Regions from separate parts of the Paenibacillus sp. FSL R7-0331 genome, predicted to be linked through region 3. Evidence: riboswitches for the same ligand, from Rfam matches in the RefSeq annotation. Region 3 holds a riboswitch; each other region holds the start of a gene.
The links. Region 3 has a riboswitch for cyclic di-GMP ahead of R70331_RS02780 (transglutaminase-like domain-containing protein). Riboswitches for the same ligand answer to the same signal wherever they lie in the genome.
Positions count from the first base shown of each region.

Region 1: another riboswitch for cyclic di-GMP. It lies ahead of R70331_RS30890 (anti-repressor SinI family protein); the one in region 3 lies ahead of R70331_RS02780 (transglutaminase-like domain-containing protein).
Region 2: another riboswitch for cyclic di-GMP. It lies ahead of R70331_RS06335 (flagellar assembly protein A); the one in region 3 lies ahead of R70331_RS02780 (transglutaminase-like domain-containing protein).

Region 1 is NZ_CP009284.1:372,689-378,653, forward strand. It holds gene R70331_RS01620 (2-oxoglutarate dehydrogenase E1 component) at 1-1,884, opposite strand, end outside; cyclic di-GMP riboswitch class I at 2,356-2,441, shown strand; gene R70331_RS30890 (anti-repressor SinI family protein) at 2,469-2,621, shown strand; gene R70331_RS01625 (helix-turn-helix domain-containing protein) at 2,822-3,163, opposite strand; gene R70331_RS31390 (hypothetical protein) at 3,580-4,587, shown strand; gene sipW (signal peptidase I SipW) at 4,601-5,200, shown strand; gene R70331_RS30230 (TasA family protein) at 5,295-5,804, shown strand; gene R70331_RS01645 (TasA family protein) at 5,894-5,965, shown strand, end outside.
Region 2 is NZ_CP009284.1:1,467,654-1,473,618, forward strand. It holds gene R70331_RS06330 (amidase family protein) at 1-1,169, shown strand, start outside; gene R70331_RS06335 (flagellar assembly protein A) at 1,338-3,179, opposite strand; cyclic di-GMP riboswitch class I at 3,241-3,334, opposite strand; gene R70331_RS06340 (PucR family transcriptional regulator) at 3,655-5,229, shown strand; gene R70331_RS06345 (nucleotidyltransferase family protein) at 5,294-5,914, shown strand.
Region 3 is NZ_CP009284.1:628,398-634,362, forward strand. It holds gene R70331_RS02760 (phospholipid carrier-dependent glycosyltransferase) at 1-664, shown strand, start outside; gene R70331_RS02765 (glycosyltransferase family 2 protein) at 788-1,765, shown strand; gene R70331_RS02770 (GtrA family protein) at 1,755-2,156, shown strand; gene R70331_RS02775 (class D sortase) at 2,208-2,858, shown strand; cyclic di-GMP riboswitch class I at 2,981-3,061, shown strand; cyclic di-GMP riboswitch class I at 3,137-3,217, shown strand; gene R70331_RS02780 (transglutaminase-like domain-containing protein) at 3,231-4,040, shown strand; rRNA gene R70331_RS02790 (16S ribosomal RNA) at 4,410-5,957, shown strand.

The DNA of each region.
Region 1 (5,965 bases), 260 kb from region 3:
AAAGGTGCCGCGCTGCGAATCCTGTCCGCTGAGGCGGATCGGAGTACCGTCCTTCAGGATCGTCCCGAAGGCCAGCGTCTCGGCCAGAGCCCAGTCGACCCGTTCCCCGTCCTTCAGCGCATCCTTGCGGCGCTGGAGAATCCGCGCAAGCTTCGGATATACCTTGAAGCCTGCAGGTGCAGTCAGCAGCTCGCTGTTGATCTCCTGCAGGGTGCCGAGCGGAACGGCTGTAGAGCGCGGAGCTTTGGATTCTGCTTCAAGCACCACCGATGTTTTGGAGTCGCCATTCTTATGCTTGCCGGCCTTCATGGCTTCAAAGGCAGCCTGCAGTACGCCTTCCGAGTCGGCACTCATCCGTTTTACATCTTCCGCTGTAAGAATCCGTTCACTCTGCAGCCGTTCGGCATACAGCCTGTAGACCGTCGGATGATTGCGGACTTTACCATAGACAACCGGCTGGGTTGTCTCGGGATCATCCATTTCATTATGTCCGTGGCGGCGGTAGCCGATCAGGTCAATTACAAAATCCTTTTTGAACTGATTGCGGTAGCTGCTGGCCAGACGGACGGCTGAGATGCAGGCTTCCGGATCATCGGCATTAACGTGCACAATCGGGATTTCATAGCCCTTGGCCAGGTCACTGGCATAATGGGTGGAGCGTGAATCCTCACTCTCCGTAGTGAAGCCGATGCGGTTATTGACGATAATATGCACTGTACCGCCGTTCTGATAACCCTTCAGTTTGCCGATATTAAGGGTTTCCGCGACAATGCCCTCACCGGGAAATGCGGCATCGCCGTGCATCAGCACGGCCATAGCCTTGCTGGTATCCAGCTTAGGCAATCCCGGAGTGCTCCGGTCCTCCTGAGCTGCGCGGGTAAAGCCCTCGACTACCGGGTTAACGAATTCCAGATGGCTCGGGTTGTTGGCCAGTGTAATCCGGGTGCGTACCGTTTCCCCATGCCGCACAGCCCGGTCTGCGCCGAGATGGTATTTGACATCCCCGGTCCAGCCGTAATTGATCCCCATGGAGCCTTCGGAAGGGAACAGCTCTTTATTAGGAGAATGATGGAACTCTGAGAAAATAATATCATAAGGCTTACCCAGAATGTGAGCCAGTACATTAAGCCGTCCGCGGTGAGCCATACCCATGAGAATATGCTCGGCACCGTCGTGTGCGGCAGCACGTACAATCTCATCCAGCATCGGCACGAGCGCATCGTTGCCTTCAAGGCTAAAACGCTTCTGGCCGACAAAGGTTTTGTGCAGGAAGGTCTCGAACTGCTCCACCTGAATCAGCCGGTTCAGCAGCTCCTTGCGCTCTTCGTTATTCAGCGGAGCCGGGGAACTCAGTGACTCAGCCTGGCTGTTCAGCCAGCGCAGCTCCTTCTCATCATGCACATGCCCGAATTCGTAAGCGATGGTCTGAGTATAAGCCTGCAGCATCCGCTGTACCGCATCCCAGGCAGTTTTGACGTCTGCGGGCGCATTCTCCCAGATGAGCGAGGCGGGCATAGCTGTGAGATCTTCACGGGTGAGATCATAAGTCCGGAAGTCCAGCCACTGGGCCATCGGGTTCTCTCCGCGGTCAAGCGGGTCGATATTGGCGGCGCGGTGGCCATGTATACGAATATTAGCGATCAGTTTGGAGGCTCTTACAGCCTTCCGCAGCCATTCGGCATCTCCTGTTACAGCGGGCGGCGGAGCCTGCTCGGGTAACGGTGTCATCGGTGGAGGCCCGTTAGTAGTAAAAAGATCGCGGTAATTAGGTTCTACTGAAGAAGGATCCTTGATAAATTGTTCGTACTTGTCTTGAATATAGCCCAGATTCGGTCCGTGATAACTGCTCCAAACGGATTCATTATAGGGTCCTTTGGCTGCCATGAATACATCCTCCTAACGGATGAACCCCACATGCGCCAGAAAAACACCAGCGGCTGGTGGGGCTGATATGTTTGCGGTTACATTGCACCTCTATTGTGCTACTTTAGAGCGTGCTAATCAATTCATACTTTGTGCTGTACCGTTCGCAAAACGGTATGATTCAGGCGGGAATTCATCCAGAACCACTATAAATGCAAACAGCTGATTGGAGTGATGGGAACGGGGTGAAAGAAGTCTATTTCTTTTCTGGGAGAATGGTCCGGAAGCTTCAAAAGATTCAGGGCATAGCGCACAGTTTTCATATAGTTTAATCAAAATACTACAAAATGAATCGTTAATTCCGAAGATATTCCCTTAAAATATTTCCAATAATCGACACACTTTGTTAGATGGATGCTATATAATGTTATTGCAGATAGCGGTTTCATACATCTATAAGCTGGTATTAGCCAGATCCTTTCTTGTAAAGGGTCCAGTAAAGGGTAAACCTGGACGAAAGACAGGGGCACAAAGTCTCGGATCTAATGTAGAAATACTATGATGGCCGGACTGCCTGGGGACGTATAATCTTAGGAGGAGATTTCTTGGATAAGTCCAACCAGGGCAATGACAGAGAATTACAGACGGGTGATCTGGATCTGGAATGGGTGTATTTGATGATGGCGGCCAGACAGGCCGGCCTCAAGGCGGAGGAGATCCGCCGGTTTTTGAGTGAAAGGGCTTTGCAGGCGATGTAATACAGAGGGTCATCCGGATGTTACATACAGAGAAGGGCACAGCGAAAGCGGCTGTGCCCTTTTTTGAATAATCAGAATGCCGGGGTCCCCGCAAAGTAACTGCGTCAGCTTCCATGTTAAGGCCCCACCTGGTGGGGTTATTTTGGCATGTCAGAAAGAATATAGTGGGGTTGCTTTGAATGTCAGGGGATAACATCAGCCTAATCCTTCTGCTCCAGCCGCCATTTCTGATAGTCGAGGAACTCTTTGAATTCCCGCTTGCTTATCCCTGAAGCCATAGCTTCCTGTGCCAGGCGCAACCATTCACCGTCGAGTGAGTGCTCCTGCGCTTCCAGCGGCTCCCCGTACAGCAGGATATGAATAGATACCTGTAGCGCATCGGCCATTTTCTCAATGAATTGAATAGAGGGATTGGACTGAATATTTCGTTCTACATTGCTAAGGTATGATTTCGCTACGTCCGCCTTATCCGCCAGTTCGGATAATGACAGGCCCTTCTCCAGGCGGAGCTGATGAATGCGATTTCCTAAATGTTCCGGCACAGTTAAACGCCCCTCCGCACTTTTTGTTAACAGTATAGCAAATAACCCTACAACGGACAAAGCACTACCTGAATCAATGTATGAATCCCGTTCAGAATGTTTTCATTATTGTTCACCTCACTTTAACTCCCCGAAGCAGCTTCACTATACCCGTTGAAAAAATTCGAAATCCCTAAGACTGTTCTCTAAAAAGTACGAAAACATGAGCGAATCAGCGTATAAAGGAGAAAACGACCGCCAAAAACGTTCTTTATAACGAATTTGCTTAAAAATGAGGGTTTAAATTATGCAGGAACATGACATATACTTATGCCAAGGTTCTTTATAACGAACAGTATATGTTCTTCATAAAGATCAAATGACTGATAGACGAACTAGTCTGCATGCTATGTGCGGCTACTAAAGGAGAGGCTCCTGTGAGGCTTTCACGAACTTCGCGTAAGAAAAATAACCGCCGGTTAATCCTTCCGCAGCTTGCGGGAATTGTAGTGATCTCAGTCTATGGCATCGGTCAGATCACTTCACCGACCTATGCGCTTATAACCGGCAGTGCAGCGGCAGAATCGGGTATTACAAGCGCCTTTGTTTTTCCGGTAACCGTGGACCAATTAGCAAATCAGGCCAGTGAAGCGATGAACCGGGCTGTTCTGAAGCGTGAGGCGGCCAAAGGGGTGTTCGCAGACATCGCGGATACGAATGCGGATTCCGAAGCGGCAGAAGGACAAATGAGCGGCATACAGGAGGCTGCTGAACAAGCACGCGGAGCTGCCGCGTCTGCAGCTGAACTGCTGGCGCAGCTCGAAGCCTACTCCCTGCGTTCACAGCAGGATCTTGCACAGCAGAGAGAGGAGATAAGGCTCCGGCTGGATTCCTTTGCTGTTACCTTTGAACAGCTGGAGGCGGCTCAGCAAACGGATACTTCTGTATTCGAGCAGCTGCTGGCTCAGGCTAATCTCACCATAGTCGAATTTCAGGAGATGGTCCGCAGGCTTGCTTCAACTGTACGGGTAGATACCTATGTTCAGGCAGCCTACCAGCAGGCGATGACAGCGGCCTCACAAGCCGGAACTTATGCTGATGAAACTTCACAGCTGTATACCCAGGCAGCGGACGCACTACAGGAGCTAAAAGCTGCCGAAGAGAAAGCCAAACTCGAAGCAGAGGAGAAAGCCAAACTCGAAGCAGAGGAGAAGGCGAAACTCGAAGCAGAGGAGAAGGCGAAACTCGAAGCAGAGGTGAAGGCGAAACTCGAAGCGGAAGATACAGCTAAGCCCGATACCGGAGAAGAGCAGGCTAAGCCTGAGGCTGAGGAAGCGGCCAATCCCGGGGTGAGCGCACCGGCTGATCCCGACGCACCTGTGACGGAGACGAATGCTGACGGCATAACCGTAAAAATAGGACAAAACAAAACGGATTTCAAATAAGGAGATGCCTGAAGTGATTCTCAAATGGACCCGCAATATACTCATGTATGTTTTGATGGCGCTGTTTCTGGTCGTGCTGATATCAGCGGTAACCAGCAGAATGAACGGCGGAACACCCAAGATTCTGGGCAAGGAAATTCTGACTGTCCTATCCGGTTCGATGGAACCAGGAATTAAGACCGGGGCTATCATTGCAGTTAATCCGGTGAGGGATCAAGCCGGGCAGACCGCCTTTCAGCCGGGGGATGTTATTACCTACCAAGCTTTGGATGGATCAGGCAGCCTGATCACTCACCGGATTGTAAGCATCAGCGGCACCGGGGCTGAGCTTGCCTATATCACCAAAGGCGATAATAACGACGCACAGGACCCTTCGCCGATTCCCGCAGGAAATGTAGTTGCAAGCTATGCCGACTTCACGGTTCCATGGGCCGGGTTTTTGATGAACTGGGTGAAATCGACCGCCGGCATCATTATTGTGATCCTGATTCCCGGTGTTTATCTGGTGATCTCATCGATTGTAACGATGTTTAAAGCGATTATGCGGATGGATGACGATTCTGCAGAGCCGCAGGCGGCAGCCGGTGACTCACCGCCGGTAACGAACGGTTGATGCTTCCTTTCAACGCGCTCATGCGGTTAGGGAAGATTCAATAAATATTCTATTATATTCTCCATGCATGGAGACCAGGAGGAGACAAATTACAATGGCTAACCTTAAAAAGACAATGGCAATGGCAATGGCGACTACTGCACTGGGGGCTACTTTAATTGCCGGAGGGTCCTTCGCGATCTTTACGAGTTCGGTACAAAACACAGGCAATACCTTTGCCGCAGGCACGCTCAAGATCGGACTGGATAAAGAGGATACGGATACTCCATACGCCAAGTATTTTAATCTGACCAACTGGGCTCCGGGCGACTCCAGCATTCAGCCTGTAGTAGTAAGCAATGAAGGTACGCTAGAGCTGCGTTACGACCTGGCACTGGCTGTCGGCGGCGATCTGGGCGGCGGTACCCATCCGGTCACCATTAAGGTGTACTCGGATGCTGCCGGAACTATAGCGCTTACCGCGACGGACCGTGTGCTGGCTGTCGGCGCTTCTGAGACCCTTTATGTCAAAGTGGAGTTCCCGAAAGATGCCGGCAATGAATATCAGGGCAAATCCGGAACAGCCAGCATTAAGGTGGACGCAGAGCAGACTAAGAATAATTAACAGCCGGACCGGTCTGTCATAGCGGCTTTATATTCATACAAAAATTTAAAGGGGGGATGCCCCCCTTTTCCTAAGGAGAGCTTATTATCATGATGAAAAAGAAAAAACTGCTCATTACCGCACTGTCATCCGTAGTCCTGCTCTGTGCCGCAATCGGCGGG
Region 2 (5,965 bases), 840 kb from region 3:
TTGCTGTAGCCGGCCACCGGTCTTCCGCCGGGAATCCGGCATGGCTGCGCAGCCATCCATCCGCAGAGGCGCATGCGGCGGCTGTCAGAAGCCTGCTGGATGCCGGAGCAGCACTGCATGGAGCGGCGCATACCGATGAGCTGATGTACAGCCTGAGCGGGGAGAATGCTCATTACGGCACGCCGGTGAATCCGCGGGGAGCCGGGCGGGTTCCCGGCGGTTCATCCAGCGGGTCAGCGGTGGCGGTAGCCTCCGGCGCCGTTGACTTTGCGCTCGGAACGGATACCGGTGGCTCCATCCGTGTCCCTTCCGCATACTGCGGCGTATACGGTTTCCGACCGACACATGGAGCCGTAGCAATGGACGGCGTTATTCCGCTGGCACCGGGATTTGATACGGCAGGCTGGATTACGGACAGTCCGGAGCTGCTGCAGCGTGTGGGGAAGGTGTTGATTGGCGGAGGCGGAACAATGGAGCATAGTGCTGCTGCGAGTGATAATGAATACCGTGCAGGAGAAGAGGCAGTGATCCGAATGTCTGAACCCGGCCGAATCCCCGGCCTGGAACGCCCCCCGTCCAGAATGGTCAGGCTGTACATACCGGCGGACTGCTGGGCGCTGGCTGAGCCGGAAAGTGCCGCCTTCCTTAAGCAGGGGCTAACACGGCTGCAGGCTGCTGCGGATGAGACTGTAGAAAACGTAGTCTCTGCAGAAGGCCTGAAAAGCTGGATGGATGTGTTCAGAGAGCTGCAGGCTGCTGAAATCTGGGCGGCCCATGGCGCGTGGATAAGGCAGGAGCAGCCGGTCTTTGGTCCGGATATTGCTGCACGCTTCACCTGGGCGGCAAGCATCGCCGGGCAGGACCATAGCCTGGCAGCCGCCCGGCGGCGAGATATTGCTGAACGGCTGCTGGAGCTTCTCGGGGAGGACCGCTGCCTGGTCATCCCGACTGTGCCCGGACCGGCCCCGCTGCGCGGTGCTGATCTGCAGCAGCTGGAACGCAACCGCAGCGGGGCTATGATGCTAAGCTGCATTGCCGGTCTGGCGGGCCTGCCGCAGGTAACTCTGCCGGTTGAAGGTCCGGCCGGCCTGCCGCTGGGGCTGTCTGTTATCGGCGGCAGCGGAGAGGACTCCCGCCTGCTCTCATGGGTTAATGAAATATGGACTTAGTGCGAAGAGGGCGGGCTGTTGAAGCTTTCCGCCAGACAAGCAGCTATTCTGCCGCTGAATATGGCATAAGAAAAGGATCGAAGCCGAAAGTTACCGGTTTCGATCCTTTTCTTTTACTTTGTCTAACGGATATGTACACCAGTTCCGGAGCAGCTGCCAATCTTTACGCTACATGCTTTGCGGGGGGAACACGAAGTCCTCGGCAGGCTCAATAATTTCTTCCGAATAGCGGCCCACTGTGACTCTGCCGGCATGCATTTTACGGGCAGTGATCCTCCGGCCGGCTTTCAGGGATGAGACGGCGCTTGATTCACCGCCTACTGTCTGGGCAGTGAGGGTTCCGGCTGCCTCCAGATTTGACCCGCGGCATATAGCTTCCTTATGGCGGAAAGTGATGTCACCCGAGGAGAAAAGCTCACTTTGCACAACCCCGTCCTTATGAATAATAATATCACCGCTAGATTTAACAGTGCTGTTCTGGCATTGGGACAGGTCCACGCGGACCTGTGACTCCTGCATACGGGCTACACCGGAATACAGATCCTTAAGCAATTTTAAAAAGGAGTCCAGGATGACATCGCTCAAAAAATCAATGAATTGGGCCGGACGTAAAAAAACATCCAGCATATGCTTCAGCTGCTCAGTGTCCTGATGGTAAGTGTGCTTAATGCCAGGAAAGACGGCCTGCAGATTACGGATGAGCCCGGGAATTTTTTTGAACTTGCTTTCCATCAGCAGAAGAATAATCTGACCGGCCTTCGCTGTCTGCTTCCGCGATTCTACCTTCTCGGTAAGCAGGCCTGAAGCCTGCCTCAGCAAATGAACCTCTTCAATCAGCTGCTTGGAGAGGCTGTACAGCCGGTTGTACATCACGCCGTAATAGCCGGAATACAGCTGGCTGCTGACTACATTTCCCATAACAAGTATGCTTCCTGTCGCTGTAATAGTAGAGCTGTTGACATTGCCGTAAATATAGACGTTGCCCAGAGACTCGATAATCATGCCAGCTTCAACATCCTGATACACAATCACATCGCCAGAAAAAACGATATTGCCTGTATTGATATTCACATTACCCGGAACCGCATATTCAGCGGATATATCGAGGTATTTGATGTTACTTCCTGTCATCCGCGGCCGTCCATCCTTCAGTGCGGTGATTTCGTGGTTCGGCAGCAGCGCTGTATGCTCTTTGACGGCCACTTTAATATCTCTGGCGGGGGCTGCAGGCAATATGCCTCCATACACATCGTAGCCTGGAACCCCCTCCCGGGACAGGTGCTTGCGGGCAATGATATCACCTGTTTTGGCTGAAGGAATCCGCAGGCGGCTGCGGTAATCCGCAGAGTCTTCGTTTTCATGTTCGCTGAAAGCCTTCTCAATATGCTCGGGGAAAAATAAGTCCAGTGTTGCATCCGTACCGGGCACAGGAGGCATGCCTTCCGCGACACAAACCGGCTGATGGGACGGGTTCTTTAATTCTGCATAAATAGAGGGAATATTCAGACTACGGACCATCGACTTTTTTTCAAAAACGGCAATGATCTGTTCAATGGTTAGTGTGGACAACAGGAGGGAACGGTCAAGGCGTGCCTCTAATTCAAGCCGGCTGGTTGCCGGGGAATTCACGAGATTCCATGGATATTGCTGTACATAGTTAAGAGTAAGGAAGGCTTTAAGCTTGTCATCGGAGATGCTGATCTCGTACTGGGGCGGTTCCTGAACCGTCCAGGTAACCCGGTCAGTTGCCAGTACTTCTGCCGGACCTGAGACTGTTTCATTATTGAGCTTCAAAACAAGAGGCGGACGCGCTGTAATAACTGCCGGCCTGCCGCCGGGCAACGGGGAGGTAATATGCAGCTGATTGTTTTGGACGAGGATCATTCCGTCATTATCTTCTTTATCATTGGGCTGCAGAGAAATCGCGGGTTCGCCTTCCGGTTCCATTTTCTTAACGTCAAGCGGATCTGTCAGCGTGTTTAAATCCTTTGCGGTCATTCGCTGAGGCATTTTGTTAGCTCCTTTTTGTGTAATCAGTGGCATTTGGACATAAGAGCTGGTGACAGCTCCCGGTGGCAGCCTGGCAGCCGTGGATGCATGGTTACTGCATCTTTAGGCCCATTGCTTTGCGTCCCATCCTTTCAGATAGTTTGCCTTTATTAAATGGAACAATGATTCGGCCGATAACGAAGGCTTTTGCCCGACGTAAGTCGACAAAAAAGAGTTTAAAGATTTAAAGATTCAAATATACAAACAAAAGCAATCTTCATTTTAGTACTAAAGTAGCTTATTTACAATATGATTTTTAAACTGTTTAACTAAAATCATTTATATTAAGATTGTGTGACATACGTTATTATACCTGACATATTCGAATGGTATTTTCACTTTTCTCTTTCCAATAGGGGTCATTTTATCTATAATGTTACATAAAGTAACATAAAGAACGCTGGTTAATAAACAAACTTAGTTAAGGAGGGGTGGCATGCATCTTACTGTCGAAGAAGCGTTGTCCATTTATCCTTTATCCGAGGCCAAGCTTATCGCCGGAGCCAAGGGCAAGCACAGAATTGTGAAGTCGATCAACGTAATGGATGCACCGGATATCTCGGACTGGATTAAAGAGGGGGAGATGCTGTTAACTACCGCGTATCTGATCAAGGACAGCCTTGAAGATGCTTCCGCACTGCTGCAGACCTTGAACCGGCGAGGCTCATCGGCGCTGGGCATCAAGCTGGGCCGCTTCTGGGATACCGTGCCGCAGGAGCTGATTGCCGAGGCTGAGACGCTGAATTTCCCGCTGATTGAGCTGCCGTTCCAGTTCACGTTCTCCGATCAGATGAACGGGCTGTTCCGAGCTGAATTGTCGCGAAGCACCAGTGTGCTGCAGAGTATCCTGGAGAAGCAGCGCAAGCTGATGCGCTTTGCGCTCCGCTCCGGCCGCGGCCGCCCCCTCTTTGAGTCGGTATCTGAGGTGATCGGCTACAAGCTTGCAGTTGTAAGCAGCCGGGGGGATATTGTCTACAATAATTCTGAAATGAACAGCAGCCAGCTGCTGGAGGGCTGGCCGTGGCAGAACCGCAACCAGCGCTTCCGCGCCGGTGACAGAACAGGCCTGCGGCTGCCGCTGATGCAGGGAGAGAAGTGCACAGGGTTTCTTTTGTATTGTTCCATAGATCCGCTGCTGCTGCCTGTGGAGGAGAGTCTGTTCATCCAGGGAGCCGAGCTTATTTCGTATCATATTCATTCCGGATATGAGGATTATTTTGAACCGGCCGAGCACCGGGAATTCAGCGGCTTGCTGCGCCGCTGCCTAAGCGGCGGACTCTCCAGCACTGAACTGTCGCAGGCTGCGCTCAGGCTGGAGGTGAAGCTGCTGCATTCACCTTTCCAGCTGCTGCTGACTGAGACGGCAGTTGCCGGGGAAGAACGGCAGGGGGAGCTGCTCCGGCTGAAGGAGGAGTATGCGGAACACCCTGTATTAGGGAAGCTGAACAGCATTCATGTCATTATGGATGAGGGGCTGGTGTCATTGCTTCCGTCAACCGGACATAGCCCGGAGCAGCTCCGCGAGCTGATCCATGAATGCTTCCAGGGGCTGAAGCTTGATAACGGATATTACCCGCGGGCTGCATTCAGCACGGTCAAGGTGAAGCCGGAAGGGCTGAAGGAAGCCTTTGCCGAGGTGAAGGAATGCATGTCTATAGCCCGGCACTGGGGCGCATACGGAAATGTGGTGCATTACCGGCAGCTTGAGCTGGACCTTCTGCTTGGCCAGATTCCGCCGGAATTAATGAAGAAATACATTCACGGCAATCTGCGCGGACTGCTCAGCCGGGAGCCGGAATACGTCAAGGAGATGCTCCATACACTGGAGGTCTATCTTGATAATGACGGCCATGTCAACGAAACAGCCAAGAAGCTGTTCATTCACCGCAACACGGCCACCTACCGGATTGAGAAGCTCAGTGAGCTGCTGGATGTTGACTTCAAAAAAATCAATGATCTGATGCGGCTTAAGCTCGTATTTGTTTTCCGGAAAATGCTGGAGCGTGAATAATGCTGATGGTGTCCTAAACTTAAATGGGCGGGCGCTGCGGCGCTGCCGGAAGGAGTGGAGTTCATTGAAAGTAGCAGGTATTTATCTGGCGGCAGGACCTGGAAGCCGGATGGGGGCTCCCAAAGTGCCGTTCAAGCTGTCTCCGGAAGTCAAGCTTGGAAGCATCGCCCTCAGTGAGCTTGAACGCTGTTCTCTTGAGCCTCTGGTTGTAGTCGTCCGGGCAGATGATAATCTGGAATGGCTGCCGCCTGCTAATGAGCAGAGTACAAGGCGGACTGAAACATGCCTGACTGCCCATCTGGGCCTGTCCTTTTCTTTGCGCTGCGGGCTGAACGCTATTCTGCCGATGCAGCCGGATGCAGTGGTGGTGGCGATTTCTGACCAGGCTTTTATTACAGCTTCGCTTGTAAGCCGCCTGAAGGACACCTATGTGCGGAACCCCGGACTGGATTATGTGGCCAGTACCAATGAAGGGATGAATATGCCGCCGGCTCTTTTTTCGCGGAGGATGTTCACGGTGCTGCAGGGGCTGGACGGGGATAAGGGAGCGGCTGAAATTATGCATTCCTCTGAGTATAAGGGGGTTGTGCTGGAGTCTGACCCTGCCCGTCTTTTTATGGATGCCGGGAGCCGGTTTGACTTCGGAGATATCCGTAAGGAATGGAGCTTTCGCGGTGAAAGCTGACATCTTTATAGGGCTTGCCAGATAAATGTAAGTTAATATCACATATTTTAT
Region 3 (5,965 bases):
CTGGAAGAACACCATTATTACACTGGCAAGCTGCGTCGGATTTTTTGTGATTATTCCTGCTGTAGTCTACGCCTTATCCTTTATACCGGTGCTGTCCGTAACGGCAGAGGGTTATACTATTAAAGGGCTGATTGATGCGCAGAAGAACATGTATAACTATCACAGCCAGCTCGTAGCTACGCATCCGTTCTCCTCCTCCTGGTGGGAATGGCCGTTTATGAAACGTCCGGTCTGGTTCTTCAGCGGCGGTGAAGGCCTGCCGGAAGGCCGGGTGAGCAGTATTGTTACTATGGGTAATCCGCTGATCTGGTGGACCGGGATTTTCGCTATGCTGGGTGCGGTCTGGCTTACCATCAGAAGCAAAGAGAAGAGCCTCTATATGCTATGGATCGCTTTCTTCTCGCAATACGTGCCATGGATGCTCGTTCCGCGCGAGACGTTCCTGTATCACTATTTTGCAATGGTACCGTTTATTATTCTGGCTATTGTCTATGTAATGAAGCTGCTGGACAGCAAGGTTCCCGGAGCCTCCAAAATCCGTTATGCTTATGTAGCGGCAGCCGCCGTACTCTTCATTATGTTCTATCCGGTACTATCAGGAATGCAGGTTAGTGCCGATTACGTAAATATCATGCTGCGCTGGTTCCCGTCCTGGGTATTCTAAGGGGGCCAGCCAGCCCCAATGAAGTGAAGCTCCATAAAACTAGGCGTATGCTTCCCGGAGCGAGTTTTATTGCGAAGCATCCCAATGAAGTAAAGCTCCATAAAACTTTTAGGAGGAACAAAGGTGAAAGCCAGATACAGTGTAGTTGTCCCGATGTACAATGAGGAGGAAGTCATTCAGCATACGTATGAGCGTCTCAAGAAGGTTATGGACGAATGTGGTGATTCCTACGAGCTGGTCTTCGTCAATGATGGCAGCCGTGACCGCACAGCTGAGATTATACGCGGGATCAGCAGCCGTGACGCGAATGTCAAGCTGGTTGACTTCTCCCGCAATTTCGGCCATCAGGTCGCGATTACCGCCGGGATGGACTATGCTGAAGGGCAGGCGGTAGTTGTTATTGATGCCGATCTTCAGGACCCGCCTGAGGTTATCCTGCAGATGATTGCAAGGTGGAAAGAGGGCTATGAGGTTGTCTACGCCAAGCGGCTTAAGCGCCACGGTGAGACGCTGTTCAAAAAAGTGACCGCCAAGCTCTTTTACCGTCTCTTAAGCAGTATGACAAGCGTGGAGATTCCCACCGACACTGGCGATTTCCGGCTGATTGACCGCAAAGTATGCGACGTGCTGCGCGGCCTGAAGGAGAAGAACCGTTATGTACGGGGGCTGGTAAGCTGGGTTGGCTTCCGTCAGACCATGGTTGAATATGTGCGTGAGGAGCGCTTTGCCGGAGAAACCAAGTATCCGCTGAAGAAAATGGTCCGTTTTGCCCTGGACGGTATCACCTCCTTCTCCCATAAACCGCTCAAAATCGCATCCTATGTCGGCTTCTTTCTGGCCTTTTCCAGTTTCTTATATCTGTTCTTTATCCTGTTCCAAAAGCTGTTCACAACCTGGGCTGTTCCCGGCTGGACCTCCATTGTGGGCGTGAATCTGCTCTTTAACGGGATTGTGCTGATGCTGCTCGGGGTAATCGGTGAATATATCGGTCGGATCTACGATGAATCCAAGGACCGGCCGCTGTATATTGTGCGTGAAACCCGGGGGTATGAGGACGGGGAGTACATTGACAAGCGGGAAGGTATACGGAATGAGCGGTAAAAAACGGAATGAGGGCTTTATCCAGTTTCTGAAATTCAACGCGGTAGGCCTGCTTAATACATTGATTGATTTTGCACTATTTACTCTGCTGCATTCACTGGGCATGATGAATGCGCCTGCGCAGGTGATTTCATACAGTGCAGGTACCGCCAACAGCTTTTTCTGGAACAAAAAAGTGACCTTCCGTGACCGCGACGCTGGCAAAAACGGCTCTGACCGGCTGCAGCTGGTGAGGTTTATCATCCTCAATCTGACGGTGCTGGGCATCTCGGTGCTGCTGATGCATCTGCTGACAGGCAGCTTCGGTATTCAGGTGCTGATTGCCAAGGTGCTGGTTACAGGAATTACGGTTATTATTAATTTTTTTGGAAGCCGGATGTGGGTATTCTAAGCAATTATCAGGGCGGGGGTTACCTTGTCCGGGACAAACGGGGGGATATTCATGCGGAAGCTATCCTATTTAATTATACTGGCAGGCGTCCTTATCATGCTGTATCCAAAAGCAAACGAATGGTATAACGACCGGCAGCAGGCGAAACTGCTCGAGGAAGCAGAACAGGCCTACAGCGAGCTTGCTCCGGTAACGGAGCCGGATTTGCAGAAGCCCTATGCCGAGGTTACCCAGCTGCTGGCTGAAGAATCGGCACAGGAGGAAGAAGCACCACCGTCAGAAGAGCCGTCAGACGAGATTGCAGTAGGCGGCAAAATCACCGGAATTATTGAGATCGACCGGATCGGCCTTAAGCTTCCTGTTCTTGAAGGTGCGACCAAGGCAAACATGAAGCACGCTGCCGCCCATATGAAGGAGACAGCCCCGCTGGGTGAAGCGGGAAATGCGGCTATTGCTGCACATAGATCCAGAACGGCAGGCAGGCTTTTTAACAGGCTGGATGAAATAAAGATCGGGGACACGATCCGGATTAAGACAAGTGCTGAGGAATATGAGTACGAAGTCTATGATATTTCTATTGTAGAGCCGACGGATGTGTCGGTGCTTAACGGAAATGATAAGGACAAAATCCTAACGCTGATTACCTGCGATCCGCTTGTTAACCCGACTCACCGGCTGATTATTCATGCTAAAATGACATAAAAACAGATATAGGAAGAGATTTTGCGCAGAATAGAAAAAAATTTAACAAAAAATGCTGGAAATCTAGTAATTTAGGTCTTGTATCTGGGCAAAGATATGGTAGTATATAACTATAAAAGCACACACGATAACGGCAAACCTATCGAAAGGTAGGGACGCAAAGCTAAAGGGCCTTCCCGCGAGGATGGCAGCCAGCTACCGAATGAAGGGCTTTTTTTGTTGGCTATCTAATCCAGAATCTAGTATATATGGTAGATTGAGAGAAGAGATAAAGCTGCACACGATAACGGCAAACCTATCGAAAGGTAGGGACGCAAAGCTAAAGGGCCTTCCCGTAAGGATGGCAGCCAGCTACCGAAAGGAGTTTTATCCATGAAAAAATTTTATTTCATGCTGTTAACACTATTCGTAGTTGTTACTTCCGTTCAGACAAGCACAGCTTCTGCTGCAACTGCAGACTCAAGCTGGTTGAATACATCGAAGCTGGACCAGGGTGTTGTTGCAGTATCCTATGATGTACCTGCTGACAAGCGCATCAAGGTTATGATCACTAAAGACAGCAACAGCTACACTTACAACCTGTATGCTTCCCAATCTACTGAATCCTTCCCGCTGCAACAAGGCAACGGCACTTATAAAGTATCCGTTCTTGAGAACACAACCGGCAACAAATACAAAGTAGTATCTTCCGAGAATGTAGAGCTTAACCTCAGCAATGCTAACGCCGTATACCTGAGTTCCGTACAGAATGTTAAATGGACCTCTTCCGATAAAGCCGTACTGAAAGCGAAACAGCTTACACAGGGTCTGACTACTGATGAGGCTAAAGTTAAAGCAATCTATAACTACATCGTAACTAACGTTAAGTATGACAACACTTTGGCTGCTACAGTAACACAGGACTATATCCCTAGCAATGACAACACTTTGCTTACTAAGAAAGGGATCTGCTACGATTATGCATCACTGTTCGCAACAATGCTGCGGAGTGAAGGTATCCCGACCAAACTGGTTATGGGTAACACCAGCTATGTATCGACCTACCATGCCTGGAATGAAGTTTTGCTTAACGGCAAATGGGTAACAATTGATACTACTGTGGACGCCGGACTGGCTAAGAATAGCAAAGATGTTGGTCTGACAAAAGTAGCAAGCAAGTATAGCCCTGCAAAGTTCTACTAATGACGGAAGAAATATAGTCTTATCAAGACACATCGCTTAAGTTCTTAAGCGATGTGTCTTTTTTTTTGCTTAAGGGGTTGCTTTTTGTCATGGATGTGGGGTATTATAGGTAAGCGTTGTTAGAGCGCGTCAAAGTTTATCAGAAATTGATTGAAAAAGAAATTTCAAAATAAAGCTTGCGTTTCTGAAACAAACGTGATATATTATAAGAGTTGCTGCTGACGAGATAATCGAAGGCGACGACGAGCTTGATCTTTGAAAACTGAACAACGAGTGAGTATCTGGAGATCACTTCGGTGAGATCCAAAAGTAGAGAATGTAAATTCTCGTCAGATGTTTCAAAATGAGCAATCGCTCTTTCTAAATACCAATTTGGAGAGTTTGATCCTGGCTCAGGACGAACGCTGGCGGCGTGCCTAATACATGCAAGTCGAGCGGAGCTTATCCTTCGGGGTAAGCTTAGCGGCGGACGGGTGAGTAACACGTAGGCAACCTGCCCCTTAACCTGGGATAACTACCGGAAACGGTAGCTAATACCGGATAATTTCTTTTTTCTCCTGAGAAGAGAATGAAAGGCGGAGCAATCTGTCATTAAGGGATGGGCCTGCGGCGCATTAGCTAGTTGGTGGGGTAACGGCTCACCAAGGCGACGATGCGTAGCCGACCTGAGAGGGTGAACGGCCACACTGGGACTGAGACACGGCCCAGACTCCTACGGGAGGCAGCAGTAGGGAATCTTCCGCAATGGGCGAAAGCCTGACGGAGCAACGCCGCGTGAGTGATGAAGGTTTTCGGATCGTAAAGCTCTGTTGCCAGGGAAGAACGTCCGGTAGAGTAACTGCTACCGGAGTGACGGTACCTGAGAAGAAAGCCCCGGCTAACTACGTGCCAGCAGCCGCGGTAATACGTAGGGGGCAAGCGTTGTCCGGAATTATTGGGCGTAAAGCGCGCGCAGGCGGCTATTTAAGTCTGGTGTTTAAACCTTGGGCTCAACCTGAGGTCGCACTGGAAACTGGGTGGCTTGAGTACAGAAGAGGAAAGTGGAATTCCACGTGTAGCGGTGAAATGCGTAGAGATGTGGAGGAACACCAGTGGCGAAGGCGACTTTCTGGGCTGTAACTGACGCTGAGGCGCGAAAGCGTGGGGAGCAAACAGGATTAGATACCCTGGTAGTCCACGCCGTAAACGATGAGTGCTAGGTGTTAGGGGTTTCGATACCCTTGGTGCCGAAGTTAACACAGTAAGCACTCCGCCTGGGGAGTACGGTCGCAAGACTGAAACTCAAAGGAATTGACGGGGACCCGCACAAGCAGTGGAGTATGTGGTTTAATTCGAAGCAACGCGAAGAACCTTACCAGGTCTTGACATCCCGGTGTAAGCATTAGAGATAGTGCCCCTCTTCGGAGCATCGGAGACAGGTGGTGCATGGTTGTCGTCAGCTCGTGTCGTGAGATGTTGGGTTAAGTCCCGCAACGAGCGCAACCCTTGACTTTAGTTGCCAGCAGGTTAAGCTGGGCACTCTAGAGTGACTGCCGGTGACAAACCGGAGGAAGGTGGGGATGACGTCAAATCATCATGCCCCTTATGACCTGGGCTACACACGTACTACAATGGCCAGTACAACGGGAAGCGAAGCCGCGAGGTGGAGCCAATCCCAGCAAAGCTGGTCTCAGTTCGGATTGCAGGCTGCAACTCGCCTGCATGAAGTCGGAATTGCTAGTAATCGCGGATCAGCATGCCGCGGTGAATACGTTCCCGGGTCTTGTACACACCGCCCGTCACACCACGAGAGTTTACAACACCCGAAGTCGGTGGGGTAACCCGCAAGGGAGCCAGCCGCCGAAGGTGGGGTAGATGATTGGGGTGAAGTCGTAACAAGGTAGCCGTATCGGAAGGTGCGGCTGGATCACCTCCTTTCTATGGAG